DNA from 3 places in the Pseudomonas sp. AC211 genome. Region 1 is predicted to be linked to each of the others. Evidence: predicted binding sites of a transcription regulator. Region 1 holds the regulator's gene; each other region holds the start of a gene.
The links. Region 1 encodes FliA, which starts transcription of late flagellar genes. Its sites were predicted from a motif close to CTAAAGTTTNNNNNNNNNNNGCCGNTAA; they were not measured.

Region 1 (5,989 bases):
CCGGCTCGGCTTTCGCGGCAGGCTTGGGCGCAGGTGCAGCGGCTTTCGCCGGCGCGGCGGCGGCCGGCACTGGCGCCTGGGCAGCGGGTTCTACGAATTTGCCTTGGCCGTGCAGTTGATCCAGCAAGGCCTCGAATTCATCGTCGGTGATGTTGTCACCCGCGCCACTCGCGGCAGGCGTTGCCGCTGCTACTGGCGCGGCGGGTGTTTGCGGTTCAGCGACGGGTTCAACGAATTTGCCTTTGCCATGCAACTGGTCCAGCAGCGCTTCAAATTCGTCATCGGTAATTTCATCGCCACCACCGGCAGCAGCCGGGGCCGCACTGGCAGGCGGCACGCTGACCGGCGCAGCGGGCGCGGCCGGGGCAGCAGCGAACTGGCCCTTGCCGTGCAACTGGTCGAGCAGCGATTCGAATTCGTCGTCGGTAATTTCATCGCCGCTGGCGGCTGCTACGGGCGCTTTGGGCTCGTCGTGCAGGGCATCGAGCAGTTGCTCGAATTCGCTGTCGGTGATATCGCCAGAGGCTTCTGCCGCAGCAGGCGCCTCGGCAACGTCGGGTTCGGGTTCAGCCTCTGGTTCGGCAGTCGCAGCGGCCAATTCTGCGGCGCTCTGCGGCTCGGCCAAACGCGCCAGCGCCGCCAACAGCTCTGGCGTAGCCGGTGTCGGCGTGGTGCGTTCGCGCACTTCAGAAAACATGCCGTTGACGGCATCAAGAGCTTCGAGAACGACGTCCATCAACTCCGAGTCAACGCGCCGTTCACCCTTGCGCAGGATGTCGAACACGTTCTCGGCAATGTGGCAGCACTCCACCAGCTCATTGAGCTGGAGGAAGCCGGCGCCACCTTTGACGGTGTGGAATCCGCGGAAAATCGCATTGAGCAGATTGGAATCATCCGGGCGGCTTTCCAGCTCGACCAATTGTTCCGATAACTGCTCAAGAATTTCGCCGGCCTCTACCAGGAAGTCCTGGAGGATTTCTTCATCGGCGCCGAAGCTCATCTGTGTGCTCCCTAGAATCCCAAGCTTGATAGCAGATCGTCCACGTCGTCCTGATTGGAAGCGACGTCTTCACGCTTATCGGCATGAATCTGCGGACCTTCACCATGAGAAGGCTCTTTTTGTTGTTCTTGCTCGGCGCGCAGCACGGCATGGTCGTGCTCGATACCTGCGAAACGGTCCACTTGGCTGGCCATAAGCACCAGTTTCAGCAGGTTGCTTTCCACTTCGGTAACCAGTTGCGTAACGCGCTTGATCACCTGACCGGTGAGGTCCTGGTAATCCTGGGCGAGCAGAATGTCGTTGAGGTGCCCCGACAATTTGCTGCTGTCACGTTCGCTTCGGGCGAGAAACAGTTCGATGCGTTTGGCCAATTCGCGGAAAGCTTCGGCACCCAACTCGCGGCGCATAAAGCGACCCCAGTCGGCGCCCAGCGCAGTGGCTTCATCGTTGAGGTCGTTAACCAGCGGCGCACTCTGCTCCACCAGATCCATGGTGCGATTGGCCGCTTTCTCGGTCATCGTCACGACATAGTTCAGGCGTTCGGTGGCGTCGGTGATTTGCGACACTTCCTTGGCATGTGGAACGCGTGGGTCAAGCTGGAAGTTGACGATGGCGTTGTGCAGCTCACGCGTCAGTTTTCCCACTTCGTGGTAAAGACCACGATCACGCACTTTGTTGAGCTCATGAATGAGCTGCACCGCTTCGCCAAAATTACCTTTCTCAAGGCTATCAACGAGCTCGCGGGCATTGGATTTTAGGGACGACTCAAGGTCGCCCATGGGTAGATCGTCGTGCGCCATATTGCCCCCACGGCCGGGATCAGCCGTTAACACGCTCGAAGATTTTTTCGATCTTCTCTTTCAGCACTTGAGCTGTGAACGGCTTCACTACGTAGCCATTCACCCCGGCCTGCGCCGCTTCGATAATCTGATCGCGCTTGGCCTCGGCGGTCACCATCAGCACCGGCAGGTGCTTGAGACGGTCATCGGCGCGAACCGCACGCAACAGGTCGATACCGGTCATACCCGGCATGTTCCAGTCAGTGACGAGAAAGTCGAAGCTGCCGCTTTGCAGCATGGGTAAAGCGGTGGTTCCGTCATCAGCCTCAGCGGTGTTGGTGAATCCCAAGTCACGCAAGAGGTTCTTGATGATCCGTCGCATCGTTGAGAAGTCGTCAACGATGAGGATTTTCATGTTTTTGTCCAAGTCGACCTCCGTACAGTCCTAAACGCACCCAGCACCTGGATGCGCGTTGAATCGAGAAACTGGCAGTGCCGCTCAGCTAGCGCGCCACTCGCTCAAGCGTGCACGCAAACGAGCGGCACACTGGCTATGCAACTGGCTGACCCGCGATTCGCTGACCCCCAGCACTTCGCCAATTTCCTTGAGATTCAGTTCTTCGTCGTAATACAGCGACAACACCAACTGTTCACGTTCAGGCAGTCCAGAGATGGCCGCCGCCAATGCCGATTGGAAGCGTTCATCTTCCAGATCGCGCGAAGGCTCGAAGTGGGTAATGCCAGCGTCTTCACGCAGACCTGTGTGCTCGCCGTCCTGAAGAAGGTCGTCGAAACTGAACAAGCGGCTGCCCAAAGTGTCGCCAAGAATGCCGTAGTAATCCTCGAGACTCAATTGGAGTTCGGCCGCAACTTCTTGATCTTTAGCGTCTCTACCCGTTCGGGCTTCAATTTTTCGGATTGCGTCACTGACCATGCGACTGTTGCGGTGCACCGAACGCGGTGCCCAATCGCCCTTGCGTACCTCATCCAGCATAGATCCACGTATGCGAATGCCGGCGAAAGTTTCAAAACTGGCGCCTTTGCTGGAGTCGTATTTCTTTGACGCTTCAAGCAGACCGATCATGCCGGCCTGGATCAGATCTTCCACCTGCACGCTTGCCGGCAAACGTGCCAGCAAGTGGTAGGCGATGCGTTTGACCAGAGGCGCGTAACGCTCGATCAACTGGTGCTGGGAGTCCTGCGCCTGTGCCTTGCTATACATACGGAGCCCATTGCCTGATGTCATACGGCCGTATCAGCAAGCGGTTGCTGGACCAGACGCTCCACGAAGAACTCCAAGTGCCCACGCGGATTGGCTGGTAACGGCCAGGTGTCGACCTTCTGCGCGATGGCCTTGAATGCCAGCGCGCACTTGGAGCGAGGGAAGGCCTCATAAACTGCGCGTTGCTTCTGTACCGCCTTGCGTACCGACTCGTCGTAAGGCACAGCGCCGACGTATTGCAAGGCGACGTCGAGGAAACGATCAGTCACTTTGGTCAGCTTAGCAAAGAGGTTGCGACCTTCCTGTGGGCTGTGCGCCATATTGGCGAGTACGCGGAAACGGCTCATGCCGTGGTCGCGGTTCAGCAGTTTGATCAGGGCGTAGGCGTCGGTGATGGAAGTGGGCTCATCGCACACCACCACAATCACTTCCTGGGCCGCGCGCACAAAACTCACCACCGCATCGCCGATACCGGCGGCGGTGTCGATCACCAATACGTCGAGGTTGTCACTGATGTCGCTGAACGCCTGAATCAGGCCAGCGTGTTGCATGGGCGTGAGCTGCACCATGCTTTGCGTGCCGGAGGCTGCCGGCACGATGCGGATGCCGCCCGGCCCTTGCAGCAGCACGTCGCGCAGCTCGCATTCGCCACTGATGACGTCGGCCAGGGTGCGCTTGGCCGACAGGCCCAACAGCACGTCGACGTTGGCCAAGCCGAGGTCGGCGTCCATCAGCATCACACGCCGACCGAGGTCAGCCAGGGCCAGGGAAAGATTGACCGATACATTGGTCTTGCCGACGCCACCCTTGCCGCCAGTCACCGCGATCACCTGTACGGGATGCATACCCATGTTATCTACACACCTTGTCTAGCTCGACTGAGGCCACTTGGCTGATTACGTTCAGGCCCGGCACCGGGCCCACCTGAACGACTAAATTTCGTTACTGCCTTGCTCTACAGCGAATCAGCCTGCGCGACGCGCCGGGTTCTGGTACAGCCCGGCGAACATGTCGGCCATGGCGTCTTCACTGGGCTCCTGAGGCGCCTGCAAACTCACGGCGCGACTCACCAACTGATGACTGCGTGGAACATGCAGATCATCTGGAATGCGCGGACCGTCTGCCAGATAGGCTACCGGTAGATGCTGGCTTATAGCCAGACTTAAAACCTCGCCCAAACTGGTCGCTTCATCGGCCTTGGTAAGAATACAGCCAGTCAGACCGCAACGCTTATAGCTATGGTAGGCCGCCTTGAGCACTTGGCTCTGGCTGGTAGCGGCCAGAACCAGATAATTTTTCGATTTGACCCCACGACCCGCCAAGGTTTCCAACTGCATGTGCAGCGCCGGATCATTGCCCGGCAAGCCGGCGGTATCGATCAGCACCACACGTTTGCGCGCCAATGGCTCCAGCGCTTGGGTCAACGAGGTGCCGGGATCCACTTGCGTCACCGACACATTAAGAATGCGGCCCAAGGTTTTCAGCTGTTCCTGAGCACCGATGCGGTAGCTGTCCATGCTCACCAGCGCCACGTGTTGCGCGCCGTATTTCAAAACATAACGCGCCGCCATTTTTGCCAGTGTAGTGGTTTTACCCATACCAGCCGGGCCAACCAGCGCGATCACACCGCCCTCTTCCAGCGGCTCGACTTTTGGCGTTTTGATGGCGTGGGCCAGGTGGGCGAGAATCATGCGCCAGGCCTGACGTTGCTCGGACACTGCAGACACCCGCTCCAGCAGCACGCGCGACAATTCTGCCGGCAAGCCCATGCGTTGCAGACGACGCCACAGCGCAGCCTGTTGCGGACGGCGACTTTGCATCTGACCCCAGGCCATCGAGCCCAGTTGCACTTCAATCAGCTCGCGCAGGCCGTTCAATTCGAAACGCATGGCATCAAGGCTGCGCTGGTCGGTTGCCACCGCCTTCGCAGGTTCTGGCGCAGGCGCGGCAGCCGGTTTTGGCCGCTCTGGGCGAACGAACGAGGCCGGCAATTCTGGCGCCACGATGGATTCGTTGGCGAACAACTGGCCGTCTTTCATTTTTTCGCCGGCCACACGGGTGGCCAGATCGGCTTGCGCCGACACCAGCATCGACTGCGTGCGACGCAGCTCGTTCTCAAGCTCAGGGTTCGGCTGGCGGGCAGGCATCACCGGCGCCTGGTAGTCCAGGGCCGCGGTCAGTTCCACGCCTCCGGCGACACGGCGCGTGCCGATGATGGACGCATCGGCGCCCAGCTCATCGCGAACCAACTTCATGACTTGACGCATATCGGCGGCGAAAAAGCGTTTAACTTGCATGACCTAAGCCTCAGTTCAGTTCTGACCCACCGTGGCAACGATGGTGACCTGCTTGTTGTCTGGGATTTCCTGGTACGCCAACACGTGCATGGTCGGTACTGCCAACCGTGCGAACCGCGAGAGCATCGCCCGAACCGGACCGGCTACCAGCAGAATCGCTGGCTTACCGAGCATTTCCTGGCGTTGCGCGGCGTCCACCAGGGAACGCTGCAGCTTCTCGGCCATGCTCGGCTCCAAAAGAATGCCATCCTCGGAGCCTTGACCGGCCTTCTGTAGGCTATTTAGCAATATCTGTTCCAACCTGGGTTCCAAGGTGATCACAGGCAGCTCCGGCTCTAGTCCCACAATGCCTTGGACGATTGAGCGCGACAGCGCGACGCGAACTGCGGCCACCATGGCGGCGGGATCTTGACTCTTCACGTTGCTGATGGCTTCGGCAATGGAACGGATATCCCGCACCGGTACCTGCTCTTGCAGCAACGATTGCAGGACCTTGAGCAGAGTCGACAGCGACACCACGCCCGGAACCAGTTCTTCCGCCAGTTTCGGCGAGCCCTTGGCCAGCAGCTGCAGCAGTTGCTGCACTTCCTCGTGGCCGAGCAATTCATGGGCATGTTTGTGCAGCACCTGGTTCAGGTGCGTGGCGACCACGGTGCTGGCGTCCACCACGGTGTAGCCCAACGACTGCGCC
Region 2 (5,989 bases), 3.1 Mb from region 1:
GCGCGCGTGGGAGTGGATGACCGCTTCGTAGAACTGGTAGTCGGTCATCTTGCCGGTCTTGGAGATGCTCATCTCGCAGACCATCGCCAAGCGGTCGACCTTGGGGTTCAACGAGCAGAGGCCGTTCGACAGCTCTTCCGGCAGCATGGGGATTACGCGCTCGGGGAAGTACACCGAGTTGCCGCGCACTTGCGATTCGTCATCGAGGGCCGAGCCGATTTTCACGTAGTGCGAAACGTCGGCAATGGCGACGTACAGCTTCCAGCCGCCGGAGAACAGGCGCCAGTTGCTGCCGTTCTTCTCGCAAAATACCGCGTCGTCGAAGTCGCGGGCGTCTTCGCCGTCGATGGTAACGAACGGAAGATGGCGCAGGTCGATGCGTTTTTCTTTGTCTTTCTCTTCCACTTCAGGCTTGAGCTTGGCGGCTTCTTTGAGCACCGCTTCAGGCCATACGTGAGGAATGTCGTAACTGCGCAGCGCCACGTCGATTTCCATGCCCGGCGCCATATAGTTGCCGACCACTTCAACCACGTCGCCCTGAGGCTGGAAGCGCGGCGTTGGCCAATGGGTGATTTTCACCTCAACGAACTGGCCTTGTTTGGCGCTGGCGTTGCGACCCGGCGTGACCAGCACCTCCTGCTGGATTTTCGGATTGTCTGCGACGACAAAGCCGATGCCGCTTTCTTCGTAATAGCGACCAACGATGGTTTCGTGGGCGCGGGAAATCACTTCCACTACCGCACCTTCACGGCGACCACGGCGGTCAAGGCCGGTAACGCGCGCTAGGGCACGGTCGCCATCGAAGACTAGACGCATCTGAGCAGGGCTCAGGAAAAGGTCATCACTGCCGTCATCCGGAATGAGGAAACCGAAGCCATCGCGGTGACCGCTGATGCGACCGAGGATAAGGTCGAGTTTATCGACCGGCGCGTAGGTGCCACGACGGGTGTAGATCAACTGGCCGTCACGCTCCATCGCCCGCAGGCGACGACGCAAGGCTTCAAGCTGCTCTTCAGTGGTGAGGCCGAACTCTTCTACCAACTGCTCGCGGTTGGCTGGCGAACCGCGATCCGCCAGATGCTGAAGAATCAGCTCACGACTTGGGATAGGGTTTTCGTATTTTTCCGCTTCACGAGCGGCCTCGGGATCGAGGGATTGCCAATCGGCCATTAGAGAGGGTTCGCCTTATCTATATAGAGAAGTAAGTGTCTTGCGCCTATTGAAGCGCGAAAACGCTATCTTGGTCTGCTCACGTGAACGAATAAAGTTTTTTTTCACATCAGGGGTTTACAACATTCAAACTGGTCCGTATATTTCGCGCCCACAACGACGGCAAACGTTGTTGTAGTTGAAAGTACTTGAGCAATCAACGAACTCAACGCCCAGGTGGCGGAATTGGTAGACGCACTAGGTTCAGGTCCTAGCGATGGCAACATCGTGGAAGTTCGAGTCTTCTCCTGGGCACCAATTTAGACTGAGGTACTACCAACCTCAGCAACAAAAAAGACCGGCTTAGGCCGGTTTTTTTGTGCCTGCCATATGGCCAGCGGCGGCCATTAAAGAAGCCGGGAACGCCCGACCTCTCCAACGAACGCGCCGTTAAACGCGGAACTGACCCAAACTGGATTTAAGCCGCGACGCCAACCCATCCAGCACACGACCGCTTGCCGCTGTCGCCGCACCCGCTTCGGCGGCACGCTGCGCTTCTGCGTGAATAACCTCTACGCGACCTCGAACTGCATCGGCACCTTCGGCTTGATGCGCGGCCGCCTGGGTGGCCGCCTTGATTGCAGCATGAACGTCATCCACCGCCGCCTGCACCGACAACTGCAACCGCTCGCTGTCACGCAACGCAGCCAAACCTTCATTGGCCTGCTGACCCGCACGACCAATCACCGACACCGCCTCACGTGCACCTTGCTGAAGAGCAGTGATATGCGACTGGATATCGCCTGTGGACTGCTGCGTCTTACTGGCCAGCGCGCGCACCTCGTCCGCCACCACAGCGAAGCCTCGACCGGTCTCGCCCGCCCGCGCCGCCTCGATGGCCGCATTGAGCGCCAATAGGTTGGTTTGCTCGGCGATACCATGGATAACGGTCAGCACCATTTCGATTTGCTCACTCTGACGCGCCAGTCGCTCGATCACCGCCGAACCGGCATCGACGCGTGACACCAGCTCTTCAATCAAGGCGCCGACCTTCGTGGCGATTACGGCGTTCTCGTTGGCGTCCTGACGAATCGACACCACGCGCTGCAAGGCCGCCTGCATAGCGCGACTTTCAGCCTGCGCATCGCCAGCCATCACCGCCAACGCCTCGAGACTGCCGGCCACTTCATCACGCTGACGTTCAGCTGCCGCTTCGGCCGCAACGCTGCGAGTGGCCAGGCCTTTGATTTCGACGCCAGTGCTGACCGCGACCTCGCCCGCCTCACGCACGATGGGCTGCAATTCCTCGACAAAGCGATTCACGGCAATGGCCATGTCGCCAATCTCGTCGCGGCTGGTGACTTCGATGCGGCGGGTCAAATCGCCCTCGCCCGCTGCCAAATCGTTCAGCGCAGCAATCTGCAAGTGCAGCTTGCTCACCACCCGCCGCCCCAGCACGATCGCCAGCGTTAGCAACACGCAAAAGCCCACCAGCACCAAGCCCAAACCGATGCGCCATTTCAGCGTGGCGGCAGATTCCTGCACCGAGGCGCGGGCGCCATTGGCCATGCCGGCCGTTTCGGTTTGCGCGGCTTTCAGGCGCGCAGTAAGGGCGGCGGTACTTTCTGTGGCGGCGCCAGACAAACTATCAGCAACTAACTGATCACCGCTGGCAATCAGCGCAGCGAAGCGTTTGTCCAAAGCAACCAGTTGCTGCTCAACCGAGGCAGTGGACACGCCCATGAGCACCTTGCCGATCTCCACACCATTGGGGCTGATCGGTGCCTCGATGAGGTAAACGGATTTGTCGTTACGCGCAGCGTTGAGCACCTTATCAAGCGCCCGCTCGCCCTCGCCCTTCTCCATCAGTGCCTTGATCAGCGGATTCTCGCGATTGAGGTAGCGGGTCAGATGCTGGCCTTGCGCATCGTCGTACACCACGAACAGCACGTTCGGATTGCGCTGCGCACGGCGGGCAAATTCAGAAAGCGCCGGACCGTCGTTGTCCCACATCGCACGCGGCGCCACCGCTGCGAGCAGTTGGGCCATGTCATTGGCTGAATCCTTCAGATTCTGCTCAAGAGTCGCGCGCATTTGCGCCTGCTCTTCTTTCAAGCGACCGGAAAGGCCTGCCGCCAGCCGCTCCCGGGTGCGAGTAGACAACGTGCCCAGCCCGGACGAAAGCTCGCGCCCCGCCTCCTCCAATTCGGACTTAAGCCGCTGAGTGTCAGAACCCAGGCGCGTGCCCAGATCGACCTCCAGCGCACCGACCGTGCTCCGAGTTAGTGCAACGGCCACCAGGACCTGCACCAGCAGTGCAATTCCGAGTGCAATGAAGACCGGGCGCAGCAAGCGGCTACGCAAGAGAGAAACGATGGCTGACACGACAAACCTCCAATATCCGTCACCTGATGTGACGGCAACTGCTGGGATAACTTGAGCACAGCAAGTGCCATGCCGCCACACCTGACCAGACGCTCAGAAACGAAAAAGGGCCGCCAATTGGCGACCCTTTTCGTTAACCGTCGTAAGCGACGGCGCCAGCCCTTAGGCGAACGGATGACGCAATACGATGGTTTCGTTGCGGTCCGGGCCAGTGGAGATAATGTCGATCGGCGCGCCGACCAACTCTTCCACGCGCTTGATGTAGGCGCGGGCATTGGCCGGCAGCTCATCCAGGCTCTTGGCGCCCAGCGTCGACTCGCTCCAGCCCGGCACTTCTTCGTACACCGGCTCCAGGCCGATGTAGCTGTCAGCGTCGGTTGGGGCGTCGATGACCGCGCCGTTTTCGTTTTTGTAGCCCACGCAGATGCGGATGGTTTCCAGACCGTCGAGAACGTCCAGCTTGGTCAGGCACAGGCCCGAGATGCTGTTGATTTCGATGGCGCGACGCAGGATAACGGCGTCGAACCAGCCGCAACGACGAGCACGGCCGGTGGTCGCGCCGAACTCGTGGCCGCGCTTGGCGAGGAACGCACCGACGTCGTCAAACAGCTCAGTCGGGAACGGACCCGAACCAACGCGCGTGGTGTAGGCCTTGGTGATACCGAGGATGTAATCCAGGTACATCGGACCAAAGCCCGAACCGGTAGCGATACCGCCCGCCGTGGTGTTGGAGCTGGTGACGTAGGGATAGGTGCCGTGGTCGATGTCGAGCAACGAACCTTGCGCGCCTTCGAACATGATGTCTTTGCCGTCGCGGCGCATGTCGTGCAACACGGACGTCACGTCGGCCATCATCGGCTTCAGCAGCTCGGCGTATTCCATGCACTCGTCCAGGGTTTTCTGAAAGTCGATGGCCGGCTCTTTGTAGTAATTCACCAGCACGAAGTTGTGGTAGTCCAGCAACTCGCCGAGCTTGGCGGCAAAACGCTCGCGGTGGAACAGGTCACCTACTCGCAGACCACGACGGGCCACTTTGTCTTCGTATGCCGGGCCGATGCCACGACCGGTGGTGCCGATTTTGGCTTCGCCACGGGCGCGCTCACGGGCCTGATCCAGCGCCACGTGGTACGACAGGATCAGCGGGCAGGCCGGGCTGATACGCAGGCGATCGCGCACCGGAACACCCTTCTCTTCCAGCTTGATGATTTCGCGCATCAGGGCGTCAGGTGCAACCACCACGCCATTGCCGATCAGGCATTGAACGCCGTCACGCAGTACGCCCGACGGGATCAGGTGCAAGACGGTTTTTTCGCCGTTGATCACCAGGGTATGACCTGCGTTGTGACCACCCTGGTAGCGAACGACCGCAGCCGCGTGCTCAGTCAGCAGATCAACGATCTTGCCTTTGCCCTCATCACCCCATTGCGCCCAGGACGACGACATTCTTACCCATAACACTTGTCCTCTTCGAAGCTTGATGCCGGCCGCAGCCGACGGAAATCTTTAATTAGCCAACGGCGCCACTTGCCAGCGCCCATCGACGAGAACCAGCTGGCGATCGCAGCCTGCTCCTCGCGCGCAGCAGAAACTTTCCTGCCCCGGCAGCGCCTGCACAACACGCGTGTTTTGCCCGCGCAACTGGCGAACTGCCTTCCATAGATACAAATCGTGATTGTCTGGCGCCCAAACCCCAGCCTCTGGCTCGTCGAGCTGCATGGAGCCTAGCGTTACCAGGCTTTTCAGGTCGGTTTCGAAAACCGGTGGCCGGACGAGCGCGACTCGAAGTCAGCGCCGATGTCATCGTAACGGCCGCCTTGCGCGATGGACTGGCCAACACCGGGAACGAACGCCGCGAACACCACACCGGTGTGATAGTGGTAGCCGCGCAGTTCGCCGAGGTCAAAGTACAGCGGCACTTCGGGGTAGCGGCGTTCAAGCGTGTCGGCAATGGCGATCAACTCGTCCAGCGCCAGATGCACGTCTTCAGGCGCCTCGACCAGGCAGGCTTGTGCCAGGTCCAGCACTTCGCGCTCGCCGCACAATTCGGCGAGGGCGCGCAGCATTTTCTGCAATTCAGCGGGCACGTGCTCAGTGAGCGAAGCCACTTCATCGACGGCTTTTCGCTGCAGCGCATCGAAGAGCTGCTGCTCGACTTCACCGGAAAGACCCGCCGCGCGGGCAAGACCCCGGTAGATGCCGACATGACCGAGGTCGATATGCACGTCAGGAACGGCGGCGAGCTCGAGCATTTCCAGCAGCAGGCTGATGACTTCCACGTCACTGGCCGGGCTGGCATCGCCGTACAGCTCGGCGCCCAGTTGAATCGGGCTGCGCGAGGTTGTCAGCGCGCGCGGCTGGGCATGCAGCACGCTGCCGGCGTAGCACAGACGGTTCGGGCCTTCGCGACGCAACGTATGCGCGTCGATGCGAGCCACTTGCGGCGTGATGTCAGCGC
Region 3 (5,989 bases), 330 kb from region 1:
ACCTGCCGCTGAAAAGCGTGCACCGCGCGGACATGCCCAAAGACGTGCTGCGCTCATTGCGCAAGGCGCTGACGCTGGTCGACCGCTTCGTGGTGTCGACGCAGCCGTTGGCCGAGGCGCTTGCCGGCATGCATGACGATATTCGGGTGGTGCTGAACCGGCTGCCGACCAACTGGTGGAACGGTTTGAACAGCGAGCGCCGCGTTGGACGCAAGCCGCGAGTCGGGTGGGCCGGTGGGGTAGGGCATACGGGCGATCTGGAACTGATTGCCGATGTGGTGCGTGATCTGGCGGATGAAGTGGAATGGGTGTTCTTTGGCCTGTGCCCGGATAAGTTGCGGCCCTACGTGACCGAGTACTACCCAGGCGTAACCATCGACAAGTACCCGACGATTCTTGCCTCGTTGAACCTTGACCTGGCCCTAGCGCCGTTGGAGCAGAACCAGTTCAACGACTGCAAGAGTAATCTGCGACTCCTTGAGTACGGCTTCCTCGGTTTCCCGGTGATCTGCACCGATGCTGTGTGCTATCGCTGCGACTTGCCCGTCACGCGGGTGAAAAACCGCTACAAAGACTGGATGGACGCCATTCGCATGCACCTGGCTGACCTGGATGCAACGGCGAAAATGGGCGATGACTTGCAGACCATTATTCGTCGCGACTGGATGCTCGAAGGCGAGAATGTGCGCAATTGGGCGAAAGCCTGGATGCCGGACTAGACTCATCGCGGTACTTGGAAGGGGCTTCACAGCGGTGATAGCCCCTTTTTTATTCGCGTCAGAAAACAGTAAGCCCGATCGCCAGGATGGCTAAGTGCCGGTTTTGTTTGAAAATTGGCGTCACTTAAACGGCTGGGTGGGTAAGCGAGGCGCTGGAGATGGCTTGGCCACGTGCAAAAATTTTCATCGAGCCCTTTAGTTCTGCGGCCTGTGCCGATACAGAAAGTGTGGAAGCGGTTTGCACCGGTTCAGCAAGCAGCCAGCAAAATTTTTGAAAATTTTGCTAAAGCTCCAAGAACTAGCGCCGATAAACACTTCGAATGCGAATTCTAGGGGCGCCTGAGCTGCAGGCCCTGAACGTCGCAAGCTCAGGCAAATACTAGGTACTCGGGAGACGCCCAAATGGCACTTACAGTTAACACGAACATTGCATCGCTCAACACTCAGCGCAACTTGAACGCTTCGTCCAACTCGCTGAATACCTCGCTGCAACGTCTGTCCACCGGTAACCGCATCAACAGCGCCAAAGACGACGCTGCCGGTCTGCAGATCTCTAACCGTCTGACCAACCAGATCAGCGGCCTGAACGTAGCGACCCGTAACGCCAACGATGGTATCTCTCTGTCGCAAACCGCTGAAGGCGCGCTGCAACAGTCGACCAACATTCTGCAGCGTATCCGTGACCTGTCCATCCAGGCAGCCAACGGCTCGAACAGCGACACCGACCGTGCCGCTCTGCAAAAAGAAGTATCGGCCCAACAAGCTGAACTGAGCCGTATTGCTGACACCACCACCTTCGGTGGTCGCAAACTGCTTGACGGTTCGTTCGGTACCACTAGCTTCCAAGTGGGTTCCAACGCTTACGAAACCATCGACGTTTCGCTGAAAAATGCTTCTGCTACCTCGCTGGGTTCGTACCAGATCGGTGGCGGCGCAAGCACTGACAGCGCCGGCGCTTCGGCTGCTGGTGGCACTGTGTCTGCAAGCATCGCAGCAAGCGGCGCTGGCTTCTCGGCTAACACCATCACCGTTGTTGGTGGCGGTCAAACCAAAGACGTAGCCGTAACCTCCGGCGACAGCGCCAAATCGATTGCTGGCAAGTTCGACGGCGCCATCTCGGGCCTCAGCGCTTCGGCTCGTAACGTTGTACAGGCTGACGTGAACATTACTTCCGGCGCTGCCAGCTTCTCGCTGAGCGTAGGTAGCCAATCGGTTGCCATCGTCGGTGTGACTGACTCCAAAGGTCTGGCTGATCAGATCAACTCGAACGCCGGTAAGCTGAACGTAACTGCGAACTACGATTCGAAAACTGACAAGGTGACCATTACTTCGGCCACTGGTGAAAACATTGTCTTCGGTGCTGACAGCGCTTCGTCGACCGGTACCATCAACCTGGCTGCACAAGGTTCTGACGGTACTTTCAGCGCCGAGACCGATGTTCGTGCCGCAGGTGGTAAAGCGATCGGGTACGTCGAGTTGAACTCGCCGAACTCCTACGCCCTCACCGGTACTTCGACTGAAGTGTTTGGCGACCAGGCTGCCGACCTGAACACCGTTTCGGATGTGGATATCTCCACCGCTGACGGCGCTCAACGTGCAATCGCTGTAATCGACAACGCACTGCAAAACATCGATGCTCAGCGTGCGGACCTCGGTGCTGTACAGAACCGCTTCGACAACACCATCAGCAACCTGCAGAACATCTCTGAGAACGCTGACGCTGCTCGTAGCCGGATCAAAGACACCGACTTCGCTGCTGAAACTGCAAAGCTGTCGAAAAACCAAGTACTGCAACAAGCTGGTACCGCGATTCTGGCTCAAGCTAACCAACTGCCACAGTCGGTTCTCAGTCTGCTGCAATAACGCAGAAAGAGACGCCAAAATCGGTGGGAGGAAGGGGATGACCCTTCCTCCCATTTGGCCATTGTGAGGTGTCTAAAATGGATGTTTCCAATATCACGTCGGTTTGCCGCTCTGCCCAGACAAGCTCGTGACGGGCAAGTGCCGGTAGGGTCTGCTCAGCAGGCTGCAAAACAGACGGCGTCCGCTGCAAGTGCGGATACCAGCTCCGACGCTCAGGCCGACAGTGGAAGTATTGATGCAGCAGTTGCTGACATTCAGTCCTTCGTGCAAACGGTTAAGCGTGGTTTGAATTTCAATGTCGATGACTCAAGCGGCGAAGTTGTTGTCAAAGTTATCGATACGGACTCAGGCAAGTTGGTGCGGCAGATTCCTTCCGAGGAATTGCTCAAGCTGGCTGAACGCCTAGAGGACATTCGCAGCCTCATGTTCGAGGCTAAAGCGTGAGTTGGTACGGTTCTTGAGTACAACTCGCCATACCCGTTCCCATAGGGAATTCGGGACGTTTTTTTGACGGAGGTGCGAGATGGCTGGTGTAACTGGCATTGGTTCGGGCGTAAATATTGACGATATCGTGAAGGCGTCTGTGGCGGCGGAGAAAGCGCCCAAGCAGAATCAGATCGATAAGCTCGAATCCAAAACAACGACCAAGTTGACCTCGCTCGGTTCGTTGAAGAGCGCAGTGAGCGAGTTCCAAACCGCCCTGTCGCTGCTCAACAGCCCGACCAGCTTCCTGTCCAAATCGGCGACTTCCACGAACACCACCGCGCTTAGCGCCACTGGCAGCGCCAGTGCCATCGCGGGTAGCTATAAAATCGAAGTGTCGAAACTGGCCAGCAGCAGCAAAATTGCTTCTGCGGCGATCAGTGGCGGCAGCACTGCCAAATTCAACACCGGTTCGCTGGAAATCAAAGTCGGCAGCAACACAGCGCTGACCGTCAATGTCGACAGCACCAACAACACCCTTGCCGGTGTGCGTGACGCCATCAATGCCCAAGGCAAAACCGCCGGGGTGAGCGCCACCATCGTCACCGACAGCCAGGGTTCGCGCCTGGTTCTGAGCAGCACCAAGATGGGTGATGGCAACGACATCACCATGACCGGCACCAGCACCGGTACAGGTAATGCCTCGCTCGAAGACCTGACCTTCCCCGGCGCTACGCTGGATCCTACGACGTTCGCCACGCCCGCCGAGTACGACGCCGCCGTAGCCAAGGGCGGTAAAACCCTGGCCGCTGCGTCGAGCGCCAAGCTGACGATCGACGGGCTGGAAGTGGTGAGCGATTCGAACACCGTCGACAAAGCCATCGATGGTGTGACCATCAAGCTGACCGGCGTTACCAAAGCCGACGAGCCACTGACGCTCAACGTCGCCGATAACACGTCGGCGGTGAAAGCCAACGTGCAGAACTTCGTCACCGCGTACAACAAGATGATGAGCACCGTGAATTCGCTGACCAAAGTGACCACGGTTGCTAACAGCAACCCGGTTGTAGCCGGGCTGGCGGGCGACTCCACGGCGCGCTCGCTGGTGAGTTCGATCCGCAGTGAGTTGGTATCGAACCAGGATAACGGCGGCGCCATTTCGGCCTTGGCCAACCTGGGTATCACCACCAAGACGGACGGTACGCTGGAGGTCAACAGCGCCAAGCTCGACACCGCGATCAGCGAAAACTACGAAGGCGTCGCCGCCTATTTCACCGGCGATGACGGGCTAGCGAGCCGGCTTACGTCTAAGCTCAAACCGTACACCGATGGTGGCGGAATTCTGCAGCAGCGCACCGAGCAACTTTCCAATACCATCACCAGTCTCGATAAGCAGCAGGAAGACTTGGATCTGCGCATGACCGCGTTGCAGACGCGTTTGTACAAACAGTACAACGCCATGGACGCCCTGGTATCGCAGCTCACCAACACCAGCACCGGCCTCATGTCGCAGCTGGACAACCTGCCTGGCCTGGTCAAGAAGAATTAAGTCCCGCTAATTCTCGCCCGGCCGATAGCTTTTTTTGATGAAGAAAAAGTACGGACGGGCTTAAAGCTCCCACGAAACCCGCCGATAGCTTGAATATCGAAACAACGGTTCACGAGGGTTTGCAAAATGAGAGCGATGGCGGCGATGAATCAGTACAAGCAAGTGAGCGTGTCGTCTCAAGTGTTTGAAGCAACTCCCCATCGTTTGATCCAGATGTTGATGGAGGGCGGTCTTGAGCGTCTGGCTCAAGCCCAAGGCGCCATGGCGCGCGGCCAGGCCTCGATGAAAGGCGAGCTGATCAGCAAAGCCATCGGTATCGTGGGCGGCCTGCGTGAAGGTCTGGACATGGGCAAGGGCGGCGAAGTCGCACAAAACCTCGACCGCGTTTACGAATACATGATCACCCGCATGCTCGAAGCCAACAAAAGCAACGACCCAGCGCCACTGGTTGAAGTGTCGGGTCTGCTGCGTGAAGTGAAGTCCGGCTGGGATGCAATTGCACCGTAAGGTGGGTGAGGACAACGAAATGGCGAATTCCATGCTGCAACAAATCGAAAGTACCCGCCTGGCCCTGATCGACGCCTTTCAACAGGAAGATTGGGAGCGTATCGGCGCGCTGGACACCTCGTGCCGCGAGCAGGTGAGTGCCGCAATGGCCGACAGCACCGGTATCGAAGAAGCCCTGCGTGAGCAGATGGAAGCGTTGGTCGAGGTGTATCGCCACCTGACAGCAGCCTGTGTACGCAAGCGTGAAGCGGTTGGCGAAGAGCTGACTGTGCTGGTCAAATCCAATCAAAGCGCCAAAATCTATCAGATGTTTGGCTAGTCAAAATTTTGTAGCTAACCTTTCGTTCAGAGGAGTTAGCTACAAACCTCTGCGTTAATTCTCAAGACAATGTGCTACCTGGTTGAACTGGGTAGAAAAAAACACGTCATAAAATTGACTGCGTACAAAAAATTGACTCTACTAGTGGCCAATTGCTGGCGTCATTTTATCGTGGTTGCGATGGACGCTTTCTTCACACCCCGGATCAGAACCAGACACTATGTGGCGTGAAACCAAAATTTTACTGGTCGATGACAACAGCGAACGCCGCCGCGATTTGGCGGTAATTCTAAATTTCCTCGGGGAAGAACATCTGGCTTGCACAAGCCAGAACTGGCGGGAGACGGTCGATAAGCTCGACAGCCCGCGCGACGTGCTGAGCGTGCTGCTCGGCGAAGTCACCAGCAAAGGTGGCTCCCTCGAATTACTCAAACAACTTGCTGCCTGGGATGAGCAACTGCCCATCTTGCTGGTGGGCGATGCCGCGCCAGCAGATTGGCCCGAAGACGTGCGCCGTCGTGTGTTGAGCACGTTGGAAATGCCGCCGAGCTACAACAAATTGCTCGACTCCCTGCACCGTGCCCAGGTTTACCGCGAAATGTACGACCA

Region 2: the regulator FliA is predicted to act here: its motif matches at 3,563-3,590, upstream of ACZZZP_RS21515 (methyl-accepting chemotaxis protein).
Region 3: the regulator FliA is predicted to act here: its motif matches at 1,003-1,030, upstream of ACZZZP_RS05610 (flagellin).

Annotation. Positions count from the first base shown of each region.
Region 1 covers NZ_OZ409830.1:1,498,586-1,504,574, reverse strand. The annotation lists gene ACZZZP_RS07340 (chemotaxis protein CheA) at 1-1,000, opposite strand, end outside; gene ACZZZP_RS07335 (protein phosphatase CheZ) at 1,012-1,800, opposite strand; gene ACZZZP_RS07330 (chemotaxis response regulator CheY) at 1,820-2,194, opposite strand; gene fliA (RNA polymerase sigma factor FliA) at 2,279-3,025, opposite strand; gene fleN (flagellar synthesis regulator FleN) at 3,022-3,852, opposite strand; gene flhF (flagellar biosynthesis protein FlhF) at 3,967-5,298, opposite strand; gene flhA (flagellar biosynthesis protein FlhA) at 5,314-5,989, opposite strand, start outside.
Region 2 covers NZ_OZ409830.1:4,558,113-4,564,101, forward strand. The annotation lists partial or broken gene rnr (ribonuclease R) at 1-1,170, opposite strand, end outside; tRNA gene ACZZZP_RS21510 (tRNA-Leu) at 1,381-1,467, shown strand; gene ACZZZP_RS21515 (methyl-accepting chemotaxis protein) at 1,600-3,534, opposite strand; partial or broken gene ACZZZP_RS21520 (adenylosuccinate synthase) at 3,697-4,987, opposite strand; partial or broken gene ACZZZP_RS21525 (ATP phosphoribosyltransferase regulatory subunit) at 5,038-5,989, opposite strand, start outside.
Region 3 covers NZ_OZ409830.1:1,165,445-1,171,433, forward strand. The annotation lists gene ACZZZP_RS05605 (glycosyltransferase) at 1-719, shown strand, start outside; gene ACZZZP_RS05610 (flagellin) at 1,122-2,582, shown strand; gene ACZZZP_RS05615 (flagellar protein FlaG) at 2,664-3,026, shown strand; gene fliD (flagellar filament capping protein FliD) at 3,106-4,554, shown strand; gene fliS (flagellar export chaperone FliS) at 4,681-5,061, shown strand; gene fliT (flagellar protein FliT) at 5,081-5,380, shown strand; gene ACZZZP_RS05635 (sigma-54-dependent transcriptional regulator) at 5,601-5,989, shown strand, end outside.